DNA from 2 places in the Streptomyces sp. NPDC002926 genome. Region 1 is predicted to be linked to the other one. Evidence: predicted binding sites of a transcription regulator. Region 1 holds the regulator's gene; the other holds the start of a gene.
What was found. The regulator HrcA, encoded in region 1, represses chaperone genes, less so after heat shock. The targets are predictions, from matches to a motif close to TTNGCACTCNGNNNNNCNGAGTGCNAA.

Region 1 (14,500 bases):
GTGGAGTAGCGGCCCGCCTCGACGGGGAAGGGCACGATCCGGTCGGCGAGTCCGTCGAGATCGATACGGGTGACGGGGGCATCGCTCTCCTCACCGTCCTGCCGCTGGTCCCTGCCGCGGTCGTCCTTGTCGGCCTCGAAGGCCCGGCCGTGGCGCTGCGGCCCGAACGGCGACGGGGTCGTGGCGGCCAGCGTGATCAGATGCGGGCGGCAGCCGCCGACGAAGGCCAGATCGAAGACATGCGTGTCGTAGACCGGGTCGAAGGCGCGCTCGGAGAGGAACGCGAGGTGCTTCCCGTCGAGCGTGAACGCGGGCTGGAAGTCCCGGAAGCGCAACGGGGTCGCCTCGGAAACGGACAGATCCGCGGTGTTGGCGAGCTTGAGCTGCCGAAGCGGGGACGGTCCTGGATGCGACCAGGCGAGCCAGCCCGAGTCGGGCGAGAAGACCAGGCCGGTGGCGTCGCCGTGCTCGCTGCGGTCGACGTCGCGGACCTCGCCGCTCTCCCGCTCGACGAGCAGTACCCGGCCGTCGTGCGAGGCGACCGCGGCACGGCTGCCGTCGGGTGCGACAGCGAGACTCAGTACGCGGCCGAGCCGGCCCGCGCCCAGCCTGCGCGGCGTCGCCCCGGGCGCCTGGCCGACGGCCGGTGCGAACTCGAGGGCGTCGTCGCCCTCGGCGTCCGTCACCCAGACCACATGCTCCTCACCGTCGACCCGGAAGGTGCGCGGCAGCCTGGCTCGTACGCCGGGCTCCACGGCGAGCGCCCGCGCGGGACCTTCGCGGTGGGTGACCCAGTGGACGCCGCCGCGGATTTCCACCGCGCTGCCGCGTCCGGTGTGGTCGGGGGCCGCGGTGCCGAGATGACACTCGGCCTTGACGGGGCGCGGCCGCAGATCGGTGCGCTGGCCACCGAGGCGGATGTCGAGCCGGCGGGGCCCGTCGCTCCCGAGGTCGTCGAGGATCCACAGTTCACCGGCGGCGGCGTACACCACCCGGGTGCCGTCGGTGGCGGCATGCCGCGCGTAGTAACCGTCGATCCCGGTGTGGCGGCGCAGGTCCGAACCGTCCGGCAGAGACGAATAGACGGCACCGACGCCTTCGTGGTCGCAGAGGAAGGCGACGCGGTCCCCCACCCACAGCGGATACTCGACATTCCCGTCGAGGTCCTCGTGGAGGCGTACGAACTCCCCGTCGCCCGCCCGGTCGATCCACAACTTGCCCGCGGTACCGCCCCGGTAGCGCTTCCAGGCGGCGGCCTCCCGCCCCATGGTGGCCGAGAGCAGCAGCGTATGGGGACCGAACGCCACATCACCGACCGGCCCGTACGGCAGCACGGTGGCGGGCCCGCCGTCGAGCGGCACGGCCCGTGCCCAGCTGCGGCGCAGCGAGGCCTGGCCGTACGTACTGATCGCCAGGACCTCGCCGTCCGGCGTCCAGCCGCGTACGGATGTCTTCCCGCTGCCCCAGTGCGTCAGCCGGTCCGAAGGACCGCCGTCGACGGGCGCTAGATGCACCTCGGGTGCGCCGTCACGGCGTGAGGACCAGGCTATGTGCGTGCCGTCGGGCGAGATCCTTGGATGGTCCACCGGCACGTTGTCGGCGCTGACGCGCCACGCCCGGCCGCCGTCGAGCGGCGCGACCCAGACGTCGTCCTCTGCGGTGAAGGCGATCAACTCGCCGTGGACATGCGGATACCGGAGGTAGGCAGGGTGCGTCACACCGTCACCCTAGGCAGCCTGCCGCCGCCCGGTCACGGCTTTCCGATCACTTGGCCGGGTCGGGTGTCGCGGTCACGGTGACCGTGACGGTGACGGTGGGCCGCGGCGGGTCGCCCGGGCGGTGGGTGCCGGGGGTGCGGGTGGGCGTGCGGGTGGGCGTGCCTGCGCAGTTGCCGAGGACGCTGGCCTCGAAGACGACCTTGCCGTCGACCTTGGCGATGAGATCGCCGCGTACGCACTTCCCCGAGCGCTCCTCCGTGACCTTGCCCTTGAGCGTGATGCCCTGGCCGGTATTGGTCTCACCCTGGCAGTCGACGGTTGCCACGCTACGGGCGGAGGGCGAGGCGGACGCCGTGCCGGCCGGCTTCGGGCCGTCGCCCGTTGTCGCCGTACAGCTGAGCCACCGTACGTCGAAGCCCAGTCGCTCCAGGGTGCTGGTGCCGGTCTTGTCGGTGGTGACAGCGACGGCGACGGAACTCAGCCCGCCGCCGGACGCCGGTTCACAGGCCGCAGCACACGCAACTGCCGTACCGACAACGCCGATTGCGGCAAGGATGTGCCGGTGTCGTACTCGTCTCAAGCCCCGCATGAGGGCAGAGTGTCACCGAGTGCCCTGAAGGAAAAGAGTGGTTGCGGCCACCTTTACCCCGTACGGTCATGGAATGGCCAGGAAGCTGATCCGGACGCGCCGGCTCGTCGTCGACGAGAACACCGTCTACATGTGGTCGGTCCGTCACAAGCACGCGCGCACCGACGGGCGTTGCCCGGACTGCCGCACCACGCTCTCACTGCGGCGCGAGGGCACGACGGCGCGCCTGGAGCTCGCCTTCCGGGCGGGCCCGGGCCGGGTCGTCGCCGACGGCTACTGGGAATCGGGCTCGGTGGGCGACACCGAGCAGAACTGGCTGAACCTCTACGAGCCGGGGTCGGCGCGGCGGCTCCTCGACGAGGCGACAGTGCGCGGGCTGCTGCCCACCGCGGCCGGGACGACCGAGGTCGACGGCTGGCCGCTGTTCGACGCGGTGGTGGCGAACGAGAAGGGCTAGGACGCGAAAGGACCGCTTCAGGACCAGCGGCCGGTGCGGCCCAGCAGCAGCGCCGTGGCTGCCGTACCCGCCGTCGACGTGCGCAGCACGCTGCGCCCGAGCCGGTACGGCTTCGCGCCCGCCTCGGCGAATGCCGCCAACTCCTCCGGCGACACGCCCCCTTCGGGCCCGACGACCAGCACGATCGAGCCCTCCGCGGGCAGTTCCGCGGTGGCCAGCGGCTCGGCGCCCTCCTCGTGCAGCACCGCCGCGAAGTCGGCTTCGGCCAGAAGTGAGGCAACCTGTTTGGTCGTTGCGGCGTCCGCGATCTCCGGGAAGCGCAGCCTGCGCGACTGCTTGCCCGCCTCGCGCGCCGTGGCCCGCCACTTGGCGAGGGCCTTGCCGCCCCGCTCTCCCCTCCACTGCGTGATGCAGCGGGCGGCGGCCCACGGCACCACGGCGTCCACACCGGTCTCCGTCATGGTCTCGACCGCGAGTTCGCCGCGGTCGCCCTTGGGCAGGGCCTGGACGACGGTGATACGAGGCGTGGGTTCGGGCTCCGTCGGGAACTCGAACGGCTCGACGATCAGCCGGTCCTTGCCCTCCGTCCGCAGGACGACACCGGCCGCGCCGCGTCCTCTCCCGTCGGTGAGCACGATGCCCTCACCGGACTGCAGCCTGCGTACGGAAACGGCATGCCGTCCCTCGGGCCCGTCCAGCGTGAGGACCGCACCAGGACCCACGCCGTCCAGCGAGTCGACGACGAATACGGGGGCGGTCATCACCCACCACCCAGCGCCAGCGCGGCCCGCGCGGAGTCGAGTTCGGCGGCGAGCACATCGACGAGCTGACCGGCGGGCAGTTCGCGCGCCATCCGGTGGCCCTGTCCGGCCCAGAGGGCCATGCCCTGCGGGTCTCCCGCCTTGGCGGCGGCCTTGCGCAGGCCGCTCGTCAGATGGTGCACCTGGGGATAGGCGGCGGGGGCGTACGGACCGTGCTCCCGCATGAAGCGGTTGACGAGGCCACGGGCGGGCCGCCCGGAGAAGGCACGGGTGAGTTCGGTGCGGACGAACAGCGGATTGGTCATGGCCTGCTTGTGCAGCACATTGGCGCCGGACTCGGGACAGACCAGGAACGCGGTCCCGAGCTGCGCGGCGCTCGCACCTGCCGCGAGCACGGCGGCGATCTGGCCGCCGCGCATCAGTCCGCCGGCGGCGATGACCGGCAGCTGCACGGTCTCGCGGACCAGCCCGATGAGCGAGAGCAGCCCGATCCCCGAGCCGTCGGCGGCGGGGTCGTCCCGGTGCGTGCCCTGGTGGCCGCCGGCCTCGATGCCCTGCACACACACGGCGTCGGCACCGGCCCACTGCGCGGCCTGTGCCTCCTCGGGCGTGGTGACGGTGACCACGGTGAAGGTCCCGGCCTTCGCGAAGGAGTCGAGCACTTCGCGGGTCGGGCAGCCGAAGGTGAAGGAGACCACCGGCACGGGGTCGTCGAGGAGGATGGCGAGCTTGGCCTCGTACCCGTCGTCCCGCCCGCTGTCGGGGTCGCCGAGAGGCGTCTCGTACCAGGCGGCCTCACCGGCGAGCTGCTGCCGGTAGACACCGACGGCGGCGGGGTCGGCGGTGTTGGGCTGCGGCATGAAGAGATTGACGCCGAAGGGCTGACCGGTGAGCCCTCGGATCTGTTTGACCTCCTGGTACATGCCGTCCGCGGTCTTGTATCCGGCGGCGAGGAAGCCGAGGCCGCCCGCATCGGAGACGGAGGCGGCGAGCTGCGGACAGGAGGCGCCGCCCGCCATGGGGGCCTGCACGATCGGATACCGGCAGAGATCGGTCAGTGCGGAGGACATGCAGGCATGGTGCCATGTCGGCCGCGCGCGGCCGAATCGGGCGTTCCGCGGCCGGCGGGGGTGCGGGGGCGGGCCTTTCGCTTGCCCGCGTCTTCCCGCTGTGTCGATCTGCGGCCCCGCCGTGCGGTGTGGGGGCGAGCCCCGATACCCCCGTACGCCCTTCGGGCGTGTCCTCAATCGCCGGACGGGCTGAGATTTCCCCCCGCCGGGCGGAGATCCAGCCCACCGGCCGGAAGATTCCGCCCCGCCGGCGATCGAGGCGCGGGAGCCGGGGCAGAGCCCCGGAAACGGGCAACCCGCACTCCCGCCCCAACGGCTACCGCCCGTTGAACGCGTCCTTCAGGCGGGAGAACAATCCCTGCTGCCCCGGCTGGAACTGCCCCGTCGGCCGCTCCTCGCCGCGCAGCTTCGCCAGATCCCGCAGCAGCCGTTCCTGGTCCGCGTCCAGCTTCGACGGCGTCATCACCTCGACGTGCACGATCAGGTCGCCCCGACCGCCGCCCCGCAGATGCGTGATGCCACGCCCGTGCAGCGGGATCGACTGGCCGGACTGTGTGCCCGGGCGGATGTCGATCTCCTCGATGCCGTCGAGCGTCTCCAGCGGGCACTTCGTGCCCAGCGCCGCCGCCGTCATAGGGATCGTCACCGTGCAGTGCAGATCGTCGCCGCGCCGCTGGAAGACCGCGTGCGGCAGCTCGTGGATCTCGACGTACAGGTCACCCGCCGGGCCACCGCCCGGGCCGACCTCGCCCTCGCCGGCGAGCTGGATGCGGGTGCCGTTGTCGACGCCCGCCGGGATCTTCACGGTCAGCGTCCGGCGCGAGCGGATACGGCCGTCGCCGGCGCACTCCGGGCACGGCGTCGGCACGACCGTGCCGAAGCCCTGGCACTGCGGGCACGGCCGCGAGGTCATGACCTGACCCAGGAAGGACCGCGTCACCTGCGAGACCTCACCGCGTCCGCGGCACATGTCGCAGGTCTGCGCCGAGGTCCCCGGCGCCGCGCCCTCACCGGAGCACGTCGTACAGACGACAGCCGTGTCGACCTGGATGTCCTTGGTCGTGCCGAAGGCCGCTTCGTTGAGGTCGATCTCCAGCCGGATCATCGCGTCCTGGCCCCGTCGCGTACGCGACCTGGGCCCCCGCTGCGACGCCGTACCGAAGAACGCGTCCATGATGTCGGAGAAGTTGCCGAAGCCACCGGCCCCGAATCCGCCCGCGCCTCCGCCGCCCGCCTGGGACAACGGGTCTCCGCCGAGGTCGTAGACCTGCTTCTTCTGCGGGTCCGACAACACCTCGTACGCGGCGTTGATCTCCTTGAAGCGCTCCTGCGTCTTCGGGTCCGGATTCACATCCGGGTGGAGTTCGCGCGCAAGCCGGCGGAAGGCCTTCTTGATCTCGTCCTGCGATGCGTCGCGGCGTACGCCGAGTACGGCGTAGTAGTCCGTGGCCACTTACGACTCCGCCAGGATCTGTCCGACGTAACGTGCCACTGCGCGTACCGCTCCCATCGTTCCGGGGTAGTCCATGCGGGTCGGTCCGACCACGCCGAGTTTGGCAACTGCCTCGTCGCCCGAACCGTAGCCGACCGCGACCACGGAAGTGGAGTTGAGGCCCTCGTGGGCGTTCTCATGACCGATACGTACGGTCATGCCCATGCCCGAGTCATTGGCTTCGCCGAGCAGCTTGAGGAGCACCACATGCTCCTCGAGCGCTTCCAGCACCGGCCGGATGGTCAGCGGGAAGTCGTGCCCGAAACGGGTGAGATTTGCGGTGCCGCCGATCACCAGCCGCTCCTCGGTCTCCTCGACCAGAGTCTCGAGCAGGGTCGCCAGCACCGTGGAGACGGTGCCGCGGTCCTCCGGCTCGAAGGACTCGGGCAGCTCCTGCACCAGCTGCGGCACATCCGCGAAGCGGCGCCCGACGACCCGGCTGTTGAGCCGGGCCCGCAGGTCCGCCAGCGATGTCTCGCCGAACGGCGCGGGGCAGTCGATCATGCGTTGCTCGACCCGTCCGGTGTCCGTGATGAGCACGAGCATCAGCCGGGCCGGCGCGAGGGAGAGGAGCTCCACATGCCGGACCGTGGACCGGGTCAGCGAGGGGTACTGGACGACGGCGACCTGCCGGGTCAGCTGCGCCAGCAGCCGTACCGTACGGCCCACGACGTCGTCCAGATCGACGGCTCCGTCCAGGAAGTTCTGGATGGCGCGCCGCTCGGGCGACGACAGGGGCTTCACGCCCGCCAGTTTGTCGACGAAGAGCCGGTAGCCCTTGTCCGTCGGAATGCGGCCGGCGCTGGTGTGCGGCTGGGCGATGAACCCTTCCTCTTCCAGCACCGCCATGTCGTTACGGACAGTAGCCGGGGAGACACCGAGCTTGTGCCGTTCGGTGAGAGCCTTGGAGCCGACGGGCTCCTCCGTGCCGACATAGTCCTGGACGATGGCGCGCAGCACTTCGAGTCTGCGTTCGCTGAGCATCGCGCACACCTCCAGCCGTGGTTCCTTGGTGGTACTGCCTGGCACTCGATACGTTCGAGTGCCAGCACTCCCCCGAGCCAGTGTACGGCTGTCGGGTACGCCCCTAGCAAGGGCGTTCTGCGAGGGCGGCCGATCACGCTACCGTGCGACACCGCTGGTCCCTGCCGATAGCGTCGCGGTATGGACGTCAGTTGGGAAGAGTTCGGCTGGGAGCGCTTGGCCGACGGGGTGGGGCGCCGGCGGATGCCCGTCTGGGACGCGACCGTCGGATTGGTCGCCGGCGAGGACCGTGTCCTCATGTACGACACGGGTTCGACGCTCCGTGAGGGCGCCGAGCTCCGCACCCAGGCGCAGGCGCTGATGGGCGGCCGCCGAGTGACGCATATCGCACTGAGCCATCCGCACTTCGATCATGTACTGGGGACCGCGGCGTTCTCGGGGGCCGAAGTGTTCGGCGCGGTCGGCCTCGACGACCTGATGAGGCGGGAGCGGGACGAGATCCGCGACGCGGCCGTACGGCACGGTGTCCCCGCGAAGGAGGCCGCGGAGGCCGCCGATCTGCTGGTGCTGCCGCGCCATCTGGTGTGCGGGGAGTGGACGCTCGACCTGGGCGGCCGCCAGGTGCTGCTGGCCAATGTCGGACCCGGCCACACGGGCCACGATCTGGCACTGCTGGTGCCGGACGGCGGCCCGGGCAGCCCGGAGGTGGTCTTCTGCGGGGATCTGGTGGAGGAGTCGGGCGAACCGCAGGCGGGCCCGGACGCGATCCCGCCCCGCTGGCCGGCGGCGCTGGACCGGCTGCTGTCGCTGGGCGGCGAGGACGCGGTATATGTCCCCGGGCACGGGGCGAGAGTCGACGCGGCTTTCGTACGCGCGCAGCGGGATTCGTTGGCGGAGCGCTTCAGTGTGTCGTAGCGTCGGCCAAATGCGCAGCTACAGCCCGGATCTGACGCCTCCTTGGAAGAAGCGGCAGCCGGCCCCGGAGGTCCCCGCCGAGTCCGACCTGGTCGTGGAGGAGGTCACGACGGGTTTCTGCGGTGCGGTGATCCGTACCGAGAAGACAGCGGAGGGCCCGACGGTCACGCTCGAGGACCGCTTCGGCAAGCACCGGGTGTTCCCGCTGGTCCCGCGGGGGTTTCTGCTGGAGGGCCGGGTGGTCACGCTGGTCCGCCCCTCGGCGGCGGCGCCGGCCCGCCCGGCGCGTACGGCCTCCGGCTCGGTCGCGGTCCTGGGGGCACGGGCGAGGGTCGCGCGGGCGGGCCGTATCTATGTGGAGGGCCGCCACGACGCTGAGCTCGTCGAACGGGTCTGGGGTGACGATCTGCGGATCGAGGGCGTGGTGGTGGAGTACCTGGAAGGCATCGACGACCTCCCGTCGATCGTCAAGGAGTTCGCGCCCGGCCCCGACGCGCGCCTCGGGGTGCTGGTGGACCATCTGGTCCCGGGCTCGAAGGAGTCCCGTATCGCGTCCCAGGTCGCCGGCGATCACGCCCTGATCGTGGGCCACCCCTACATCGACGTGTGGGAGGCGGTGAAACCGTCCTCGGTCGGCATCCGGGCGTGGCCGTCGGTGCCGCGCGGCCAGGACTGGAAGACGGGAGTCTGCCGCGCACTGGGCTGGCCGGAGAACACGGGAGCGGCGTGGCAGCGGATTCTTGGCGGGGTCCGGAGCTACCGGGACCTGGAACCCGAGCTCCTGGGCTCGGTGGAGCACCTGATCGACTTCGTGACGGCACCGCCCGCCTGAGCGGCGTCAGTCCACCAGGTCCCGTACCACCGCGTCAGCCAGCAGCCGGCCCCGCTGCGTCAGTACGGCCCGGCCCTCCTCGTACGGCCCCGGCTCCAGCAGGCCGTCCGACAGCGCCCCGGCCGCCGCCGCCAGGCCCGCCGGGCGCAGCAGCCCCAGCTCGCAGCCGTCCCGGAGCCTGAGCTCCAGCAGGATCCGCTCCACCCGGCGGTCCTCCGCCGACAGGAGCTCGCGGCCCGCGCCCGGCGAGCGGCCCTCCGCCAGCGCCGCCGCGTACGCGCCCGGGTGCTTCACATTCCACCAGCGCACCCCGCCCACATGGCTGTGGGCGCCGGGGCCCGCGCCCCACCAGTCCGCGCCGCGCCAGTACAGCTCGTTGTGCAGGCACCGGCCCGCCTCGGAGGTGGCCCAGTTGGAAACCTCGTACCAGTCGAAGCCCGCGTCCCCGAGCACCGAGTCCGCGATCAGATACCGGTCCGCGTGGACGTCGTCGTCGGTCATCGGGACCTCGCCGCGGCGGATCCGCCGCGCAAGCTGGGTGCCTTCCTCGACGATCAGCGCGTACGCCGAGATGTGGTCAGGACCCGCGCCCACCGCGGCCGCCAGGGACGCGCGCCAGTCGTCGTCGCTCTCGCCGGGCGTGCCGTAGATCAGGTCGAGGTTCACATGGTCGAAGCCCGCAGCCCGTGCCTCCGCGACGCACGCCTCCGGGCGGCCCGGCGTATGCGTACGGTCCAGCACCTTCAGCACATGCTGCCGCGCGCTCTGCATCCCGAAGGAGATCCGGTTGAAGCCGCCCTCCCGCAGCTCGGAGAGATACGCCGGGTCCACCGACTCCGGGTTCGCCTCGGTCGTGATCTCCGCGCCGTCCTCGAGCCCGAACTCCTCGCGGACCGCTCCCAGCATCCGCACCAGGTCCGAGGCCGCGAGCAGCGTCGGCGTACCGCCCCCGACGAACACCGTCCGCACCTGCCTCGGGTCGTCGCCCAGTACCTTGCGGGCGAGGCGGACCTCGTCCGCCACCATTTCGGCGTAGTTGTCCCGGGAGGCGAGCACGCCGCCCGAGCCGCGCAGCTCGGTCGCCGTGTAGGTGTTGAAGTCGCAGTAGCCGCAGCGCGTCGCGCAGTACGGCACATGCAGGTAGAAGGCGAGCGGCCGGTCCCCGGCGCCTGTCAGGGCGGACGCGGGCAGCGACCCGTCCTCGGGCATGGGCTCACCATCGGGCAGTACGGAAGGCATGCCCCCCATTGTCCGTCACCTCGCGAGTGCCCCGGGACGGCTACCGCGCCTGGAGCACCAGCAGCGCCAGATCGTCCTCCGGCGGCGCCTCCCCGAACTCGTACACCGCCTGTTTGATCCGCTCCGCGACCCCTTGCGCGGTCAGGCCCGCGCAGCCGGCGAGCACCCGGGCGAGCCCGTCCTCGTCGTCGAACATCCGCGTCCCCGAGCGCCGCTCCGTCACCCCGTCCGTGACGCAGAGAAGGGTGTCCCCGGGCTCCAGGTCGAAGGTCTGGCTCTGGTACGCGACGTCCTCGACGACCCCGAGCAGCACCTGCGACTCGGCCGCGGTGAGCACCCGGCCGTCGGGGCGCAGCAGCAGCGGCAGCGGATGTCCGGCGCTCGCCAGCGTGCAGCGGACGCCTCCGCCGACCCGGGGCGAGGGCACCAGCTCGCCGTAGAGCAGGGACAGGAACCGCGCCTGCGGACCCTCCGGCACGCCCTGACCGCCCGCTGCCACGACCATCAGCGCGGCCGACTCCGCCGCCTCCATGGCGTCGTCGAGGAGCAGTCCGTTGAGCCGGTCCAGCACCTGGCCGACCTGGTACCCCTCGCGGGCGAGCAGCCGCAGCCAGGGCCGGGCGAGGCCGGTGACGACCGCCGCCTCGGGTCCGCTGCCCTGGACGTCGCCGAGCATGAAGCACCAGCGGCCGCCCGAGCCGGCCGGGAAGATGTCGTAGAAGTCGCCGCCCGCGACGCCGTCGTCGCTCGGCTCGTACACCAGGAACCGGTCGACGCCGGGGATCTCCCCGACCTTGCCGGGCAGCAGACCGCGCTGCAGGACCCGGCTGATGGTGGCCTGCCGGGTGTACTGGCGGGCCGCGCTGATCGCGAGAGCCACCCGCCGTGCGAAGTCCGCGATCAGCGCGGTCGCTTCGTCGGGTACGCGTGCGAGGCCGTACCGCGCCACCAGCAGGGTGCCGAGCCCGCGTCCGCCCGTGGCCAGGCGGTAGGCGACGGCCGAGCCCTCACCGGCGCCCGGTTCGCCGTCACCGGGCCAGGGAATCGGTACGGGCCCGTTGCCCGCGGCCTCGGGCAGCAGCGGCGGCTCCTTGTCCAGGGCATCGCGCAGCTGCTCCGTACGTGACTCGTCGCTGTGCCAGACCCGTGCGAGCCGCTGCGCGGCCCCCGCTCCGCCGCCCGCGCCCCAGCCGGACCCCGGCCGTCCCGCCTCGCTGTCCAGCCAGATCGCGCACCAGTCGGCGAGTCTCGGCACCAGCAGCTGCCCGGCGAGCGCCGCGACCATGTCCTCGTCGAGCTGTCCGGCGAGCAGGTCGGAGGCCTCGGCGAGGAAGGAGAGGGCGCCGCGGCTGATCCAGTCCTGGTCCTCGCGCACGGTGCGCCGGGGCGAGGGGGCGAGGATCTCGGCGGCGCGCAGTCCGCGCTGCAGCGCGGGTTCGGCGCCGGGGAGCGGGCAGGTGTCCCAGCCGTCGACGGGCAGACGGGCCCAGACGGTCTTGAGGCCGGAGCGGTAGGTGATGCCCCAGCGCTCGGCGAGGGCCGCGACGAGATGGAGGCCGCGCCCGTACTCGGGCGTGCCGGAGCGTTCCTCGGCGCCGTGCGGCTCGTTGCGTACGGCCCTGGCGGGGTGGTGGTCGGAGACTTCGAGCACGAGGGCCGCGGGCTCGACGTCCGCCGACTCCTCCAGCCTGCAGAGGAGTTCAACGGTGGTGCCCGCGTGCACGACGGCGTTGGTGACGAGTTCATTGACGATGAGAACCGCGTCGTCGGCGAGCCGGTCCGTACTGTGCCTGCCCGGCGGGCAGCCCCCGGACCCGCGGCAGAAGGCGCAGGTGGCGAGCATCCCGAGGTTGGTCCAGTCGGCGATGGCGGCGCGCACGAAGCGGCGCGCGGCGGACGGTGCGAGAGGGTTGCCGGGCAGGCTGGTGCGAGCGACTGAACGTGCGTCATCCCGCAGGGGGTACAACGGCGTTGTGCGGTGAACGGTCTCGCGCTGCATCGGAAGGGACCCCACTGTGCGGCTCCTGGTCGGTTCTGGCAATGCGCCGCTTATGACACCGACAGAGTGACAGACTGAGCCTGCTCATAAGCGCCGAGTCACCGAAGTGGGCGGATTATGAACAGAGAAAGTGCGTTGCCCTCCCCTCAGGCGGCGTCCCGGTTGCCTGCGGACTCTTCCCCGCCCTCCGCCGACGGCGGCTGGATCCGCGCCTCGGAGCTGCGCCCGCTGCTGACCGCGATGACGACCCTGCGCGACGGGGACTTTCATGTGCGGATGGCCGAGGTCCATGAGGGCGTGCCCGCCGAACTGGCGGCGATGTTCAACCAGATCGCCGTGCGCAACCAGCACTTCACGGACGAGCTGTCGCGGGTGCGCAGGGAGGTCGTACGGCACGGACGGCTCGACGACCGACTGTCGGCCAGCCCCGGCCAGGGCGCCTGGACGTCCGGTGTCATCAGTACGAACGCGCTGCTGGACGCCTTGGTGGTGCCCGCCGCGAACGCCACCCGCGTGCTGGACGCGGTGGCCGGCGGCGATCTGACCCAGCGGGTCGATCTGCACGACGGCAACCGTCAGTTGCGCGGCGATCTACGCCGCCTCGGCCGTGCGGTGAACAAGATGGTCGATCAGCTGTCGCTGTTCACCAGCGAGGTGACGCGGGTGGCCCGCGAGGTGGGCACGGAGGGCCGGCTCGGCGGACGCGCCAAGGTTCAGGGCCTTTCGGGCAGTTGGCGGGACGTCACCGAGGCGGTCAACACCATGGCCTCCCGGCTGACCGCGCAGGTGCGGGACATCGCCGCGGTGACCACGGCGGTGGCCCGCGGCGATCTGACCCGTACGGTCACGGTCGAGGCGACCGGCGAACTGCTTGAGCTGAAGCTCACCGTCAACACCATGGTCGACCAGCTCTCCGCCTTCGCCGACGAGGTCACCAGGGTCGCGCGCGAGGTGGGCACGGAGGGCCAGTTGGGTGGCCGCGCCCAGGTCCGCGGTGTGTCCGGGGTCTGGAAGGACCTCACGGACAACGTCAACTTCATGGCGTCCAACCTGACCAGCCAGGTCCGCAACATCGCGCAGGTCACCACCGCCGTCGCCAACGGCGACCTCTCCCAGAAGATCACCGTGGACGCCCAGGGCGAGATCCTGGAGCTGAAATCGACCATCAACACCATGGTCGACCAGCTCTCCGCCTTCGCCGACGAGGTCACCAGGGTCGCCCGCGAGGTCGGCACGGAAGGCAACCTCGGCGGCCGCGCCCAGGTCCGCGGCGTCTCCGGCGTCTGGAAGGACCTCACCGAGAACGTCAACTTCATGGCGGACAATCTCACTTCACAGGTCCGCAATATCGCGCTCGTGTCGACGGCCGTCGCCCAGGGCGACCTCGGCAAGAAGATCACGGTCGAGGCGAAGGGCGAGATCCTGGAGCTGAAATCGACCATCAACACCATGGTCGACCAGCTCTCCGCCTTCGCCGACGAGGTCACCAGGGTCGCCCGCGAGGTCGGCACGGAAGGCAACCTCGGCGGCCAGGCGCAGGTCCGCGGCGTCTCCGGCGTCTGGAAGGACCTCACGGACAACGTCAACTTCATGGCGTCCAACCTGACCAGCCAGGTCCGCAACATCGCGCAGGTCACCACCGCCGTCGCCAACGGCGACCTCTCCAAGAAGATCACTGTGGACGCGCGCGGCGAGATCCTGGAGCTGAAGGACACCGTCAATACGATGGTGGAACAGCTGCGCGCCTTCGCCGACGAGGTCACCAGGGTCGCCCGCGAGGTCGGCACCGACGGCCGGCTGGGCGGCCGCGCCCAGGTTCTCGGCGTCACCGGCCTGTGGAAGGACCTGACGGACAACGTCAACTACATGGCCGACAACCTCACTTCACAAGTGCGGAACATCGCTCAGGTGGCGACGGCCGTGGCGCAGGGCGACCTTTCCAAGAAGATCGACGTGGACGCGCGCGGCGAGATCCTGGAGCTCAAGACCACCATCAACACCATGGTGGACACGCTCTCCTCGTTCTCCTCCGAGGTCACCAGGGTGGCCCGCGAGGTCGGCTCCGAGGGCCAGCTCGGCGGCCAGGCGCGGGTCGAGGGCGTGTACGGCACCTGGAAGCGGCTGACGACGAACGTCAATGAGCTGGCGCTCAACCTCACCACCCAGGTCCGGGCCATCGCCGAGGTGGCGTCCGCCGTCGCCCAGGGCGACATGTCCCGTTCGATCACGGTCGAGACGCGCGGCGAGGTCTCCGAGCTGAAGGACAACATCAATCTGATGGTGTCCAACCTCCGCGAGACCACCCGGGCCAAGGACTGGCTGGAGTCCAATCTCGCCCGTCTCGCCGGTCTGATGCAGGGCCACCGCGATCTGATGGAGGTCGCCGACCTCATCCTGCGCGAGCTGACCCCGCTGGTGAACGCGCAGTACGGCGCGTTCTTCCT
Region 2 (14,500 bases), on a different contig from region 1:
GCAGCACGCCGTGAACGCGTCCGCCCACCGCCGGGTCAGGAAACAGGTCCGGTCCGCGCCGAGCAGACCGCGCAGCAGCTGCTCGCCGATGTCGTCGGGCAGCATCCGGAAGTAGTCGACGGGCGCCCACGGCGTGTGCGAGAAGTGCCCGATCCGCAGATCCGGCCGCAGCTCGCGGAGCATCCCGGGCACCAGCGCCAGGTGGTAGTCCTGCACCAGGACCGCCGCACCGGGAGCCGCGTGCGCGGCGAGCGCGTCCGCGAAGGCCCGGTTGTAGGTCTCGTACGAGGCCCACTGGCGGCGGAACTCGGCGTCGAAGACCGGTTCCACTGGCGTCTGGTACAGCAGATGGTGGACGAACCAGAGCACGGAGTTCGCGATGCCGTTGTACGCGTCGGAGTGGACGGCCGGGTCGATGTCGAGCATCAGCACCCCGGCCTCGCCGACTCCGCGTCGCACCGCCTCCCGGTCGCCGTCGCCCAGCGCCGCGCACACCCACAGGGCGTCCGCCTCGGAGCCGATGGCGGAGAGACCGGAGACCAGCCCGCCGCCGCCGCGCCTGGCGTCGAGCGAGCCGTCCTCGCGCAGCGTGTACGAGACCGGGCCGCGGTTCGACGCGACGAGGACCTGGGCGGCAGCGTGCTCGGAGACCATGTGGCGAAACCTAGCCCGTCCCACAAACCCTCAAACGTGCGTACGGCCGAGCAGCAGGTCAGCGGGTCGGTGATTCACGTCAGCAGATCAGTGATCGCGGCGTCCGCGGGTGGCGGCGACGGCGATCACGCCGGCCGCGGTCAGGCTCAGCGCCAGACCGCCGAGGAGCCACAGCCGCTCGGAGTCGTGGTCGCTCCGGTGCGCCGGGGCGACGGTGTCGGCCACGGCCTGTCCCTGGACGACCGCACCGGTCAGAACGGTGGCCATGACCGCCAGGGCCCCGAGGAGCCGGGACAGCCTGGCACTGCGGCGCGGAGCGCCCCTACTGCGTCTGAAGCCCATAAGTGGGAAATGTAGACAAATTGTTCGGCCGGTGGTGGTTATGCTGCGCGACGCGCCGCGTACTCACCGATCTCGCGCATCGGCGGCCGCTCCTCCGTGTCCACCGGATACGTGCGCGGTTCGAAACCGTCCTCGCCGCGCTCGAACTGCGTGAGTGCCGGCCGCACCAAGTGGCCCCGGGACAAACGCAGTTGAGCCGTACGGTAGATCGCGGCGGCCATCCGGCCCAGTGCCTGCCCGTCCTGGTGCCGGTGTTTGCGCGAGCCGACGTCCACCTGTGCCAGCGCGTCGAGACCCACCGTGTGCAGCGCGTCCACGAGCAGGCCCAGCTCCACTCCGTAACCGACGGGGAAGGGGAGCCGCTCGAGGAGGGAGCGCCGCGCCGCGTACTCACCGCCGAGCGGCTGGACCACCCCGGCCAGCTGCGGCCAGTGCAGATTGAGCAGCGGACGCGCCACCAGCTCGGTGACCCGGCCGCCCTGACCTGCCGCATCGCCGAGCGGCCGGTCGTACATCGCCTTGACGAGCTGCACCTCGGGGTCGGTCAGCAGCGGCCCCACGATCCCGGAGACGAAGTCCGCGGAGAAGTCCCTGAGGTCCGCGTCGATGAAGCAGACGATGTCGCCGCTCGTCACCATCAGTGACCGCCACAGCACCTCACCCTTGCCGGGGACCGCCGGTATCCGCGGCAGGATCGCGTCGCGGTGCACCACCCGCGCCCCGGCCGCCGCGGCCACCTCCGCCGTCCGGTCGCTCGAGCCGGAGTCGATGACGACCAGCTCGTCGACGAGCGGCACCTTCTCCATCAGCTCGCGCCGGATCACGGTGACGATCTGGCCGACCGTCGCCTCCTCGTCGAGCGCGGGCAGGACGACACTGACCGTCGTACCGCGCTTGGCGGCCATCAGGCGGCCGAGCGGGCGGTCGGCCGCCGACCAGGAACGCCGGCTCAGCCAGCGCTCCACCTCTTCCAGCACGTTCGTTGCTCCCGGGTTGCCACGCCGCGGCAGCGGCAGGATCATGATCTTCATCTCGCGGTTCGGACGACTATCTCAACCGTCCGGGCCTTCGGTTACAGTCTTGAACAACGCGGATGACCGTCGCATGCCGGGGTCATCACGCTGACAATCGAATACCGCTCATCCAGAGGGGCAGAGGGAACGGCCCGTTGAAGCCCCGGCAACCATCCCGCCGACCGCGAGGTCACGGTGGGGAAGGTGCCAATTCCGTCTCGTGGCGAAGTCCGTCACGGGGAAGATGAGGAGAAAGGGCCTCGCCTCCATGGCTGTTCAGACTGTCACAAGCACCACTCCCGTAAACCTCGGTCCCGCCGCGGCGCTCTCGTGCCGCGAGTGCGGAGAGCGTTTCGACCTCGGCCCGATCTTCGCCTGCGCGCTGTGTTTCGGGCCGCTCGAAGTCGCGTACGACCTGCCGAGCGGCGACCCGGACGCGCTGAAGAAGCGGATCGAGGCGGGTCCCAACAACATCTGGCGGTACGCCCCGCTGCTGCCCGTCCCCGCGGACGTGGCCGAGAAGCCGAATATCAACCCCGGCTTCACCAAGCTCGTCAAGGCTGACAATCTCGCCCGTGAGCTGGGCGTCACCGGTGGCCTGTTCATCAAGGACGACTCCGGCAACCCGACGCACTCCTTCAAGGACCGTGTCGTCGCGATCGCCGTCGAGGCCGCGCGCGCCTTCGGCTTCACGACTCTTTCCTGCTCCTCCACCGGCAACCTCGCGGGCGCCGTCGGTGCGGCCGCCGCCCGGGCCGGCTTCCGGTCCTGCGTGTTCATCCCGCACGACCTGGAGCAGGGCAAGGTCGTCATGGCCGCGGTGTACGGCGGCGAGCTGGTCGGCATCGAGGGCAACTACGACGACGTCAACCGCTTCTGCTCGGAGCTCATCGGCGATCCGCTGGGCGAGGGCTGGGGCTTTGTCAACGTCAACCTCCGCCCGTACTACGGCGAGGGCTCGAAGACGCTGGCGTACGAGATCTGCGAGCAGCTCGGCTGGCAGCTGCCCGACCAGATCGTGATCCCGATCGCCTCGGGCTCGCAGCTCACCAAGATCGACAAGGGTCTGCAGGAGCTGATCAAGCTCGGTCTGGTCGAGGACAAGCCGTACAAGATCTTCGGCGCCCAGGCGGAGGGCTGCTCGCCGGTGTCGACGGCCTTCAAGGCCGGGCACGACGTCGTACGCCCGCAGAAGCCGGACACCATCGCCAAGTCTCTGGCCATCGGCAACCCGGCCGACGGCCCGTACGTGCTGGACATCGCGCGCCGCACGGGTGGCGCGGTGGAGGACGTGACCGACGGGCAGATCGTCGACGCGATCAAGCTGCTGGCCCGTACCGAGGGCATCTTCGCGGAGACCGCGGGTGGCGTGACCGTGGGTGTGACGCGGAAGCTGATCGAGGCGGGTGTGCTCGACCCGGCGCTCACCACGGTGGTCCTCAACACCGGCGACGGGCTCAAGACGCTGGACGCGGTGGCGCCGACCACCGGCCCGACCGCGACGATCCGCCCCAGCCTGGACGCGTTCCGCAACGCCGGCCTGGCCGGCTGACCACCCGGGCTTCCCGAACTCCCGAGACTCCAGGAAGGCACGCACCATGAGCGTCAACGTCCGCATCCCCACCATTCTCCGTACGTACACGGGCGGCCAGGCCGAGGTCCCGGCTGAGGGCGCGACCCTTTCCGAGGTCATCGCCGACCTGGAGAAGAACCACACGGGTATCGCCGCCCGCGTCCTGGACGACCAGGGCAAGCTGCGCCGGTTCGTGAACGTGTACGTGAATGACGACGACGTTCGTTTCGAGCAGGGGCTCGAGACCGTCACGCCGGACGGTGCCGGGGTTTCGATCATTCCCGCCGTCGCCGGCGGCTGAGCTTACCCAGCGTTACAGAATTGCCCCCTCCGCAAGAGAAGCGGAGGGGGCAATTCTCTATGGTTGAGCGCGGTACAGTTGGGGAAGGCCCCTCCGCTGCTTGTGCCGACCGCATATGAGAATGCGCCCGGGCGCGACAAGAAGCAGCCAATGTGTTCCCTCGAATTGCCGCATAGGCGTTATTTGCCGGGCCCGACTTGCCCCGGAATACTTTGAATCCTGGTCAATTATCCGTTCGGTCGTGCTCAGAATTCTCGTCCGACTGACCTGTTGCAGAGGGCAGTTGGGCAGATACATTCAGCCGCGGTCGACGCGTTCCGGCGCACACCCTCTCCTGTCGGAGGGTGGAGGTCTGACCCGGGTCCGCGAAGTGCGGTCCTGCGCAAGGGCCAGTAATAGGGGAGTTAGGCATGGCTCAGGGCACCGTCAAGTGGTTCAACGCGGAGAAGGGGTACGGCTTCATCGCGGTCGACGGTGGTGCGGATGTTTTCGTCCACTACAGCGCGATCCAGATGGACGGGTACCGCACCCTTGAAGAGGGTCAGCGAGTTGAATTCGAGATCTCGCAGGGCCAGAAGGGTCCGCAGGCGGACATGGTCAAGCTCGCCGTCTGATCTCGGCGCGATCGGCCACCGACGCACGCACTCACGGCGAGGGGCCCGCATCCCACCAGGGATGCGGGCCCCTCGTGCGTCTGCTCTCGGTTCGGTCTCGTGTGTCCGCTCGCGGTTCGGCCTCGTGTGTCCGCTCGCGGTTCGGCCTCGTGCTTCCGCGGTTCGGCCCCATGCGTTCCCTCGTGCGTCTCCCGCCGTCGGTTCGTGGCCGGTTCGGGGGGTTTCGATCCGCGAGAGTCGCTTGCACTCTCCTAGGGCGAGTGCTAATCATTGGCGTTAGCACTCTGACAGTGAGAGTGACAACGAGGACCGGGTTGGTGAGGTCCGCAGGCCGGGTGGGGCAAGGAACCACAAGGCAGGCAGACCGTCCGTCGCGGGCGCCAGCGCGGTCCGGAGAATCCACCCCAGTCCGGGAGGACCACTTCACATGGCCAAGATCATCGCGTTCGACGAGGAGGCACGGCGCGGTCTCGAGCGCGGGATGAACCAGCTCGCCGACGCCGTCAAGGTCACCCTTGGCCCCAAGGGCCGTAACGTCGTCCTCGAGAAGAAGTGGGGCGCCCCCACGATCACCAACGATGGTGTATCCATCGCCAAGGAGATCGAGCTCGAGGACCCGTACGAGAAGATCGGCGCCGAGCTGGTCAAGGAAGTCGCCAAGAAGACGGACGACGTCGCCGGTGACGGTACGACCACCGCGACCGTCCTCGCCCAGGCACTGGTCCGCGAGGGCCTGCGCAACGTGGCCGCCGGCGCCAACCCGATGGCCCTCAAGCGTGGCATCGAGAAGGCCGTCGAGGCCGTCTCCGGTGCGCTGCTCGAGCAGGCCAAGGACGTGGAGACCAAGGAGCAGATCGCTTCTACGGCCTCCATCTCCGCCGCCGACACCCAGATCGGCGAGCTCATCGCCGAGGCTATGGACAAGGTCGGCAAGGAAGGCGTCATCACCGTCGAGGAGTCCCAGACCTTCGGTCTGGAGCTTGAGCTCACCGAAGGTATGCGCTTCGACAAGGGCTACATCTCGGCGTACTTCGCCACCGACATGGAGCGTATGGAGTCGTCGCTCGACGACCCGTACATCCTCATCGTCAACTCGAAGATCAGCTCGGTCAAGGACCTGCTGCCGCTCCTCGAGAAGGTCATGCAGTCCGGCAAGCCGCTGCTGATCATCGCCGAGGACGTCGAGGGCGAGGCCCTGTCGACCCTGGTCGTCAACAAGATCCGTGGCACCTTCAAGTCCGTTGCCGTCAAGGCCCCGGGCTTCGGTGACCGCCGCAAGGCGATGCTGAACGACATCGCCATCCTCACCGGCGGCACGGTCATCTCCGAGGAGGTCGGCCTCAAGCTCGAGAACGCGAGCCTGGACCTGCTCGGCCGCGCCCGCAAGGTCGTTGTCACCAAGGACGAGACGACGATCGTCGACGGTGCCGGTGAGAGCGAGCAGGTTGCCGGTCGCGTCAACCAGATCCGTGCCGAGATCGAGAACTCCGACTCGGACTACGACCGCGAGAAGCTCCAGGAGCGCCTCGCGAAGCTGGCCGGCGGCGTGGCCGTCATCAAGGCCGGCGCCGCGACCGAGGTCGAGCTCAAGGAGCGCAAGCACCGCATCGAGGACGCGGTGCGCAACGCCAAGGCCGCCGTCGAGGAGGGCATCGTCGCCGGTGGTGGCGTGGCTCTGCTCCAGGCGACTTCGGTCTTCGAGAAGCTCGACCTCGAGGGTGACGAGGCGACCGGCGCCAACGCCGTGAAGCTCGCGCTCGAGGCTCCGCTCAAGCAGATCGCCGTCAACGGTGGTCTCGAGGGTGGCGTCGTCGTCGAGAAGGTGCGCAACCTGGCCGTCGGCCACGGTCTGAACGCCGCGACCGGCGAGTACGTCGACATGATCGCCGAGGGCATCATCGACCCCGCGAAGGTGACCCGCTCTGCTCTGCAGAACGCCGCCTCCATCGCGGCGCTGTTCCTCACCACCGAGGCCGTCATCGCCGACAAGCCCGAGAAGGCCGGTGCCCCCGCGGGCGGCGGCATGCCGGGTGGTGACATGGACTTCTGAGCCTCGGCTCGGTAAGCCCGGTTACGCGACCGAAGGCGGCATCCCTGACAGGGGTGCCGCCTTCGGGCGTTTCAGCGCGTGGTCACACGGCGACCTCTCGGCCGCTCAGGTCCCGCAGACGTCAGGCGACGCCGGAGCCCGAGATGGTGATCTTGGCCTTGGTGCGGCCGCTCTGCGAGCCGTAGCTCTCGATCTTCTTGACCAGGGCCATGCCGGCCTCGTCGGCGACCTCGCCGAACACGACGTGCTTGCCGTCCAGCCACGGCGTCAGCACGGTGGTGATGAAGAACTGGGAGCCGTTGCTGTTCGGCCCGGCGTTGGCCATCGAGAGCAGGCCCGGCTTGTTGTGCGTGAGCTTGAAGTTCTCGTCGGCGAACTTCTCGCCGTAGATGCTCTTGCCGCCGGTGCCGTCACCGCGGGTGAAGTCGCCGCCCTGCAGCATGAAGTCGGGGATGACCCGGTGGAACGAGGACCCCTCGTACCCGAAGCCCTTCTCGCCGGTGGCGAGCGCGCGGAAGTTCTCCGCCGTCTTGGGCACGACGTCGTCGTACAGGTTGAAGTTGATCCGCCCGGCGGGGGCGTCATTGATGGTGATGTCGAAGTAGACCTTGGTCGTCATAGGGCCATCCTGACATCCCCGGCAGGCGGGGGCACGACGGGCGCCCCGGTCCCCGCGTCGGTGGGCGAGCGATGGCATGGGTGTCCGAGTGCCCGAGGTGCCGAACCGGGGGAGCGGCACGGGCATCTGCCCGGGGAGCTGTCCGGCGGGCAGCGGCAGCGCGTGGCGATCGCGCGTGCGCTGGTCGAGCGGCCCGCGGTGCTGCTGGCCGACGAACCCACCGGGAATCTCGACGAGTCGATGCGCGACGAGATCATGGATCTGCTGGAGGGGCTGTGCGAGGGGCACACCCTGGCCTTCGTGATGGTCACGCACGACTCGGCGCCGGCGCGCAGGGCTCCTCGGCCGACCGTCATCAGCAAGGGACGGGTGACGATCAAGGAGCAGGCGGCGGGGGCGGCGTAGGCCGGGCCGGGGCTCCGCCCCGGACCCCGCTCCTCGATCGCCGGACGCGCGTGATTGTCCGGCGATCGAGGACACGCCCGAAGGGCGCACGGGCATCAGGGCGTGGCCGACGCGGGCTCCTTCGGCGGGGCGGGGGAGCCCGAGGCCACCGGGGACACGGACTCCTCCGGAGCCACGTTCAGCTCCTGGAGCATCGGGCCGGTGAAGCCGAACCAGTACGTGGCCAGGAAACCCACGACGTAACCGACCAGCAGGCCGGCCGCGTAGACCCCGATCGTCTCGCCCGGGCCCTTGTTGCCGTCGAGCAGCGGGAACAGCGCCCAGCCCGAGGGGCCGATCGCCGTGGAGCCGACCTTGTCGCCCAGCATGTTGAACAGCCCTACGAAGCCGCCGCCGAACGCGCCGCCGACGCAGGCCGTGACGAACGGGCGGCCCAGCGGGAGCGAGACGCCGTAGATCAGCGGCTCGCCGACGCCCAGAAAGCCCGCCGGGAGCGCGGACCTGATGGTGCTGCGGATCGAGGTGTTGCGGGGCAGCCGGAGGTAGACCGCGGCCGCCGCGCCGACCTGGCCGGCCCCCGCCATCGCGAGGATCGGGAGCAGGACCGTATAACTCTGCTGCTCGATGAGTGTGGTGTGGATCGGGATCAGCGCCTGGTGCAGGCCCAGCATCACCAGCGGCAGGAAGAGACCGCCGAGGACGAAGCCCGCGGCCGCGCCGCCGCCTGCCAGCAGCCGGTTCGCGAAGTCGCCGATGGCGGTGGAGATCTCACCGGCCACGAACATCACGCCGAAGAGGGTCACCAGGCCGGAGACGAGGACGGTGAGGGCCGGGGTGACCAGGACGTCCAGGGCCTCCGGCACCCAGCGGCGGCACCACTTCTCCACGTACACCGCGAGCAGCGCCGCGCCGAGCGCGCCCAGGACGCCGCCCTGTCCCGGGGAGAGGTGGACACCGAAAGCGGTGATCTTCGCGACGCCGGGGAAGACGATGATCGCGGCGACCGCGCCGCCCAGGATCGGCGTACCGCCGAACTCCTTCGCGGTGTTGTAGCCGACGAAGACCGCGATGAGCGACATGAAGCCGGAGGCGATCGCGGCGATCGCGGGCACCACGGCCGGGGCCCAGCCGAGATTGGTCAGCAGACCGTTGAGTCCGGCGATGATTCCGCAGCCGATGAGGGCCGGGATCAGCGGGACGAAGATGTTCGCGATACGGCGCAGGAAGAGTTTGAAGGGCGTCGAATTCCGCGCCTTCCGGGCCGCCTTGATGGCGGCGCCCCGATCGGCGAGGTCACCGGCGGTCCTGGGGGCCGCTGCCACGAGCGCCTCGAACTGCGGGGTGACCCGGGCGACCGTGCCCGGCCCGAGCACGATCTGGTACGTGTCGTCCTCGACCACGCCCATGACCGCGGGAAGTGCCTTCAGGGCCTCTTCCTGTACGAGGGAGGGGTCGCGCAGGCCGAGGCGGAGGCGGGTCATGCAGTGCGCGACGGTGGTGATGTTCCGGGCGCCGCCGACCAGGGGGAGGATGGCGGCGGCGATGGCGCTGTTCTTGTCCGGGGAGCCCGGGGAGCCCGGGGCGTCGGGGGAGGCGGGGGAGTCCGGGGCGTCTGTTGCCATGGTGCGGAGTGCCTTGCTGTGGGGGGACGTTCGTGCTGCGGGGGATGTTCGGTCGGTGGTTACGGGCGGGCGGACTGCAGTGCCGCGCGCAGATGGCCCCTGCTCTCCGTCAGGAGCCGTGCGGCGGTGGGGCCGTCGACCGATCCGAGGATGGTGAGGATGGCGTTCTTCACCTCACCGTCGGTCGCGGCGAGGGCGGCCTCGATCTCCTCGTCCGACGCGCCGGTGGCGAGCGCGACGATCCGGCGCGAGCGGGCGCGCAGTTTCTCGTTGGAGGCGCGGACGTCCACCATCAGATTCCCGTACGTCTTGCCGAGCCGGATCATCGTGATCGTCGAGATCATGTTGAGGACCAGCTTCTGCGCCGTACCGGCCTTCAACCGGGTGGAGCCGGTGAGCAGTTCGGGGCCGACGACCACCTCGATGCCGTGGTCGGCGGCCGCGCCGAGTGCGCTGTCCGCGTTGCAGGACAGGCCGATGGTGAGCGCTCCGAGGGATCGGGCGTGCTCGACCGCGCCGATCGCGTACGGAGTACGGCCGGAGGCGGAGATCCCGACCACGGTGTCGTCGGCGGTCAGCTTCAGCGCGTCCAGGTCGGCGGCGGCCAGCTCCTTGCTGTCCTCGGCCCCCTCGACCGCCTTGACCATGGCGGACGGGCCGCCCGCGATCAGGCCCAGGACCTCGGCCGGGTCGGTGTTGAAGGTGGGCGGGCACTCGCTCGCGTCCAGTACGCCGAGGCGTCCGGCCGTGCCGGCGCCCGCGTAGACCAGCCGGCCGCCGCGGGACATCCGCCCGGCGGTGTCGTCGATCGCGGCGGCGATCCGCGGCAGCTGCGCGGCGACGGCGGCGGGGACGGTCTCGTCCTCGCTGTTCATGATCCTGGCGATCTCGAGGGTGGGGAGCTGGTCGATGTCGGCGAGCTCGGGCCGGAAAGCCTCGGTGGTGAGGGTGGCCAGCTCGGCGCGGAGTTCACCGTAGGAGAAGGTCATGAAGCGCGGCTCTGCTTTCTCGGTCCGTGGGGGGCGGGTTCGGGCTGCTCGGCGGGGACGAGGTGCTCAGCGGGTGCGGGTGCGGGGGCTGTGCCGGTGGGCGAGCGCCTCGTACGAAGCGGCCAGAGCGGGGGCAGCTGTCTCGTACGTGCGCTGCGCCACGCCTATGAACAGGCAGTCCACGACGAGGAGTTGGCTGGTGCGGGACGACATGGCGGCCGGCCGCAGCTCGCTCTCGCGGGCGGTGGAGGTGGTCAGCACATGGTCGGCGTACTGCGACACGGGACCGTCCGGGCGGCCGGTGATCGCGACCGTCGTCGCACCGCGGTCGAAAGCGACGCGCAGCGGCTCGATGACGTCGCCGGTGGAGCCGGAGTGGGTGATGGCGATGGCGACATCTCCGGAGCGCAGCTGCACGGCGTTGGTGACGGCGAGGTGCGGATCGGTGTGGGCGTGCGCGATCAGGCCGATGCGCAGCAGCTTCTGGGCCAGGTCCATGCCGACGAGGGAGGACGCGCCGGCGCCGTAGATGTCTATACGCCGGGCGGTTGCGGCGGCGGTCACGGCGGCGCCCAGCTGTACGGTGTCGAGCCCTGCGGCCGTGTCGGCGAGGGTCTGCTGCTCGTCGTACGCGAGCTTGGCGACGACATCCGCGATGGGGTCGTCGACGGCGATGTCGGCCGTGACGGCGGGCGCGCGGCCGGACTGCTGGTGGGCGGCGAGCCCGGCGAGGGCGAGCCGCAGGTCGCGGTAGCCGGGATAGCCGAGGAGCCGGGCGGTGCGGACCACCGTGGCCTCGCTGGTGCCGGTGAGCTCGGCGAGGCCGGTGACCGTGAGGGCCGCGCAGCCGGCGGGGTCGTCGGCGACGGCTTCGGCGACCCGCTGCATGGAGCGGGTCATGGACGGCGCGAGGGTCCGGACCTTGGCCGCGAGTGCGGCAGGGGCGGGCGGAGCGTCGCCGCTGAAAATTTCCTTCACTGGATTGGTCACCCTTGAAAGATATTTTCGGTGTTCGTTCATCGTCAACCCCCCTTGGCCCGGCGGGGACCGGCGGCCGGGAGCGGACCGCCGGCCGTCGCCGCAACGGGTGGGGTGACAATGGCTTCATGGACGACGCGAACCCTCTCGAGCAGGCACTGCACGCGGCGCGGGCGCTGGTCCTCGCCGACCTGGCCGCGCGGGATGTGGCCGACGCCGGGGTCGTCTCGCTGGTCGAGGACGCGGTGACGCACCGCCGTTGGTGGGTCGAACAGTGGCCGGAGGGCATCGAGTACATCGCGGGCCTGGTGGCTCAGGACGTCCAGGACGCGCTGCTCGAACGGTACGGCAGATGGCCGCTCTGCCCGGTCTGCGACGTCGGCGACCCGCACGCGCTGGACGTCGAACCGGAGCTCGGCCCGGATCCGCACTGGGTCTGCGCCAAGGCGGGCGTCGTGGTGGCGCCGGTCGGTGGCCTCTCGTGACGGTGTACATCGACCCGCCGACCTGGCCGGGCCACGGCCGGCTGTGGTCGCACCTGGTCAGCGACGTGTCGTACGAGGAACTGCACGCGTTCGCGGCATCGGTCGGCTGCCCGCCGCGGGCCTTCGAGCGGGACCACTACGACGTGCCGTCGCACCGGTATGCCGATGCGGTGCGGGCGGGCGCGGTGGAGGTGTCCAGCCGCGAGGTGGTCGTGCTGCTGACGAAGGCGGGGCTGCGCAGACGCAAGGTTGCCCGGCCCCGGCAGGGCTGATGACCGGGCCGGGCACTCCCGGCCACCGTGCGCTCCCGGCCACCGTGCCCTCTCCCGCGCGGGTCAGGACGCCAGCAGCTTGAGCTCTGTCGCCAGGTTGTGCCGCGCACGCGCCTCCCACTCCCGCTCCCCGTACGGCGTGCGGAACAGTCGCGGCAGGCCGAGCAGCTGGCGCAGCACCGCCGCGCGGCCCTCGCGGAAGGGCTCGTCCGGGACAAAGGCGTACTCCTCCCGTACCGCCGCGCTGTACGCGGCGTACGGCTCCGGACCCGACGCCAGGATGGCCAGATCCGCGTCGCACAGGACCTGGCCGTTGGCGTCGGACTCCTCGGCGGCGTGGGTGACGGTGAGGCGGACCAGGCGGGCGACCTCGGCGGTGGCGGCGGGGGTCAACCCTGCCTCGGGGAGGGCGCGTTCCGCCAGGCGGGCGGAGCGTTCCTCGTTTTCGGAGCGGTCCGGGAGGTAGACCGCGTCGTGGAACCAGGCCGCGAGGCGGACCAGGTCCGGATCCGCGGCGTGCTCCTCCAGTACGTCGATGTGGTTCAGCACCGCCGCCAGGTGATCGACCGTGTGATAGCGGCGCTGCGGCTCCGACCAGCGGGTGAGCAGGTCGTCGGCGTACGGCAGCGGGTCCGGTGCGCTCGCGCCGTGGCGGGCGGCGATGAGGGTCTTGGTCCAGCGTGCGCGCAGGTCCACGGAGTTGTCGGTCATGGGGCGACTCTAGAACGCCCCGATCCGCTGCGGCGCGCCCGCCCCGACGAGCATTTCGCCCTCCTTGCCCGCTGTCCCGGCCGGACGGCGGGCACGGCACCGCCGCTCCTGGAGCGAACGACGAGGAGCTGGGTCTTCTTCGGCTGAAGTGGTGGTGAGGGGCGATAATGGGGGAAAGGGTATGCGTGCCATTCCGGTCCGCGGAGGCAGACATCATGAGCGTCCTGACGTTCGCCCAGAACAGCCCGGTTTCCGACATCGCGGTCGCTGAGCAGCTGAAGGGAGCCGCTCCCTTCATCTTCGGAATCTTCCTCATCGCGCTCCTGGCGGGCGCCATGTGGTGGGACGGCAGACGACGGGAGCAGCAGGTCCCGCCGCGCCCCGAGGAGCAGCCGAAGCGGCCCGATCACCCGGCGCACATCGAAGAGGTCCGCGAGCCGGACGAGGACGACTTTCCGCATGACGGCGGGCGGCTCCTCCCGTACAACCTGAAGACCCACAGCACGCACAGCCCGAGCAGGAAGCCCGAGGCCGCGCCTCCGCCCGGGGAGGACAGCGGCGGCGCGCCCGGAAGCGGCGGCCCGGGCGGCTGAGCCTTGAAGTACCTCCTGGCGGGTATCCGGTCCGGGGTCCTGTCTGTCCCCCGTCCGGATACGACGCACGTGGTGATCCTGTGCGAAAGCCCCGCGCGGAAGCCCGGTACGGCTGCGTTCGTCATACATGCGCATTAGGCTGCGTATTGGACTAGACCTGTATGGGCCGTAGCCGTCTGCCTGGAGGAATGGGGTTCCATGAGTAACCGTGCAGTCCTGGAGGTGATCGCTCTCGACGCCGAGGACGCGGTCGCCGCCCAGTCCGGAGGGGCCGACAGGCTCGAGCTCGTCACCGACATGGCGGCGGACGGGCTGACCCCGACCCGGGAGACATACGCCCGGATCCGCGAGGCCGTCGACATCCCGCTGCGCGTGATGCTGCGCCTCGCCGACGGGTTCGCGGCGGGTGACGTCGACGCGCTGGTACGTGCCGCACGGGAGCTGCGCGTCGAGGGCGCCGACGAGTTCGTGCTCGGGTTCCTGGAGGAGGACGGCACGCCCGACCTCGTCACGGTCGAGCGGCTCGTCGCCGAACTGGACGGCTGCCGGTGGACGTTCCACCGGGCGATCGACCGGTCGGCGGACCGCGACGCCCTGCGCAAGCAGCTCGCGGACCTGCCCGGCCTGGACACCTACTTGACGGCGGGGTCGGCTGCCGGAGTCGACGAAGGCCTGCCGACCCTGCTGGCGGAGGCGGCGCGGCGCGGAGAGCCGGCGTACGAACCGCAGATCCTGGTCGGCGGTGGACTGCGCCTGGACCATGTGCCGGTGCTGCGGTCGGCGGGCGTGGACGCGTTCCATATCGGCGGCGCCGCCCGGCCGGGCGGCTGGTCGGCCCCGGTGGCTGCGCCGGCGGTGCGGGAGTGGCGGGAGGCGCTGGACGCGTAGCGCGGGGCTCAGCCCCCGCTCCTCGACCGCCGGACAGGGACTGAACAACACCCCGTCCGGCGGTCGAGGGTACGCCCGACAGGCGTCCGGGGGCGCGCCGGACAAGGCCGGGGTGGCCCCGCCCTAGCTGCCGAGCTGCGCGGGCAGCGGGGCGGCGTGCAGCACGGTCAGGCCCGACACGGCCCGGGTCAGGGCCACATACAGCCGGCGCAGGCCGGTCCGCTCGTCGGGCTCGCCGTCGACGACCGCGGCGGGCTCGTCCAGTACCACGTAGTCGTATTCCAGGCCCTTGGCGAGCGACGCCGGGACCAGGGTGAGGCGGGACTCGGCGGTCGTCTCGTCGCCGGGTGACAGATACGCGTGGCCGGCCGCCGTCAGGGCCTCGGCCAGC

Region 2: a site for HrcA is predicted at 4,774-4,800, ahead of groL (chaperonin GroEL). Genes of this name have one in related genera too.

The regions. Positions count from the first base shown of each region.
Region 1 is NZ_JBSFUK010000001.1:295,987-310,486, reverse strand. It holds gene ACWDZ6_RS01290 (S41 family peptidase) at 1-1,718, opposite strand, end outside; gene ACWDZ6_RS01285 (hypothetical protein) at 1,765-2,307, opposite strand; gene ACWDZ6_RS01280 (hypothetical protein) at 2,381-2,764, shown strand; gene ACWDZ6_RS01275 (16S rRNA (uracil(1498)-N(3))-methyltransferase) at 2,782-3,525, opposite strand; gene ACWDZ6_RS01270 (nitronate monooxygenase) at 3,525-4,595, opposite strand; gene dnaJ (molecular chaperone DnaJ) at 4,912-6,048, opposite strand; gene hrcA (heat-inducible transcriptional repressor HrcA) at 6,049-7,071, opposite strand; gene ACWDZ6_RS01255 (MBL fold metallo-hydrolase) at 7,252-7,986, shown strand; gene ACWDZ6_RS01250 (DUF3097 domain-containing protein) at 7,997-8,818, shown strand; gene hemW (radical SAM family heme chaperone HemW) at 8,825-10,057, opposite strand; gene ACWDZ6_RS01240 (SpoIIE family protein phosphatase) at 10,098-12,056, opposite strand; gene ACWDZ6_RS01235 (HAMP domain-containing protein) at 12,297-14,500, shown strand, end outside.
Region 2 is NZ_JBSFUK010000007.1:105,325-119,824, forward strand. It holds gene ACWDZ6_RS15305 (alpha,alpha-trehalose-phosphate synthase (UDP-forming)) at 1-654, opposite strand, end outside; gene ACWDZ6_RS15310 (hypothetical protein) at 742-921, opposite strand; gene ACWDZ6_RS15315 (glucosyl-3-phosphoglycerate synthase) at 1,035-1,973, opposite strand; SAM riboswitch class I at 2,133-2,260, shown strand; gene thrC (threonine synthase) at 2,278-3,561, shown strand; gene ACWDZ6_RS15325 (MoaD/ThiS family protein) at 3,608-3,883, shown strand; gene ACWDZ6_RS15330 (cold-shock protein) at 4,294-4,497, shown strand; gene groL (chaperonin GroEL) at 4,925-6,547, shown strand; gene ACWDZ6_RS15340 (peptidylprolyl isomerase) at 6,669-7,166, opposite strand; partial or broken gene ACWDZ6_RS15345 (ATP-binding cassette domain-containing protein) at 7,275-7,571, shown strand; gene ACWDZ6_RS15350 (PTS transporter subunit EIIC) at 7,667-9,193, opposite strand; gene murQ (N-acetylmuramic acid 6-phosphate etherase) at 9,253-10,182, opposite strand; gene ACWDZ6_RS15360 (MurR/RpiR family transcriptional regulator) at 10,249-11,172, opposite strand; gene ACWDZ6_RS15365 (hypothetical protein) at 11,289-11,645, shown strand; gene ACWDZ6_RS15370 (DUF4031 domain-containing protein) at 11,642-11,917, shown strand; gene ACWDZ6_RS15375 (HD domain-containing protein) at 11,981-12,628, opposite strand; gene ACWDZ6_RS15380 (DUF6479 family protein) at 12,844-13,221, shown strand; gene ACWDZ6_RS15385 (copper homeostasis protein CutC) at 13,420-14,109, shown strand; gene ACWDZ6_RS15390 (HelD family protein) at 14,233-14,500, opposite strand, start outside.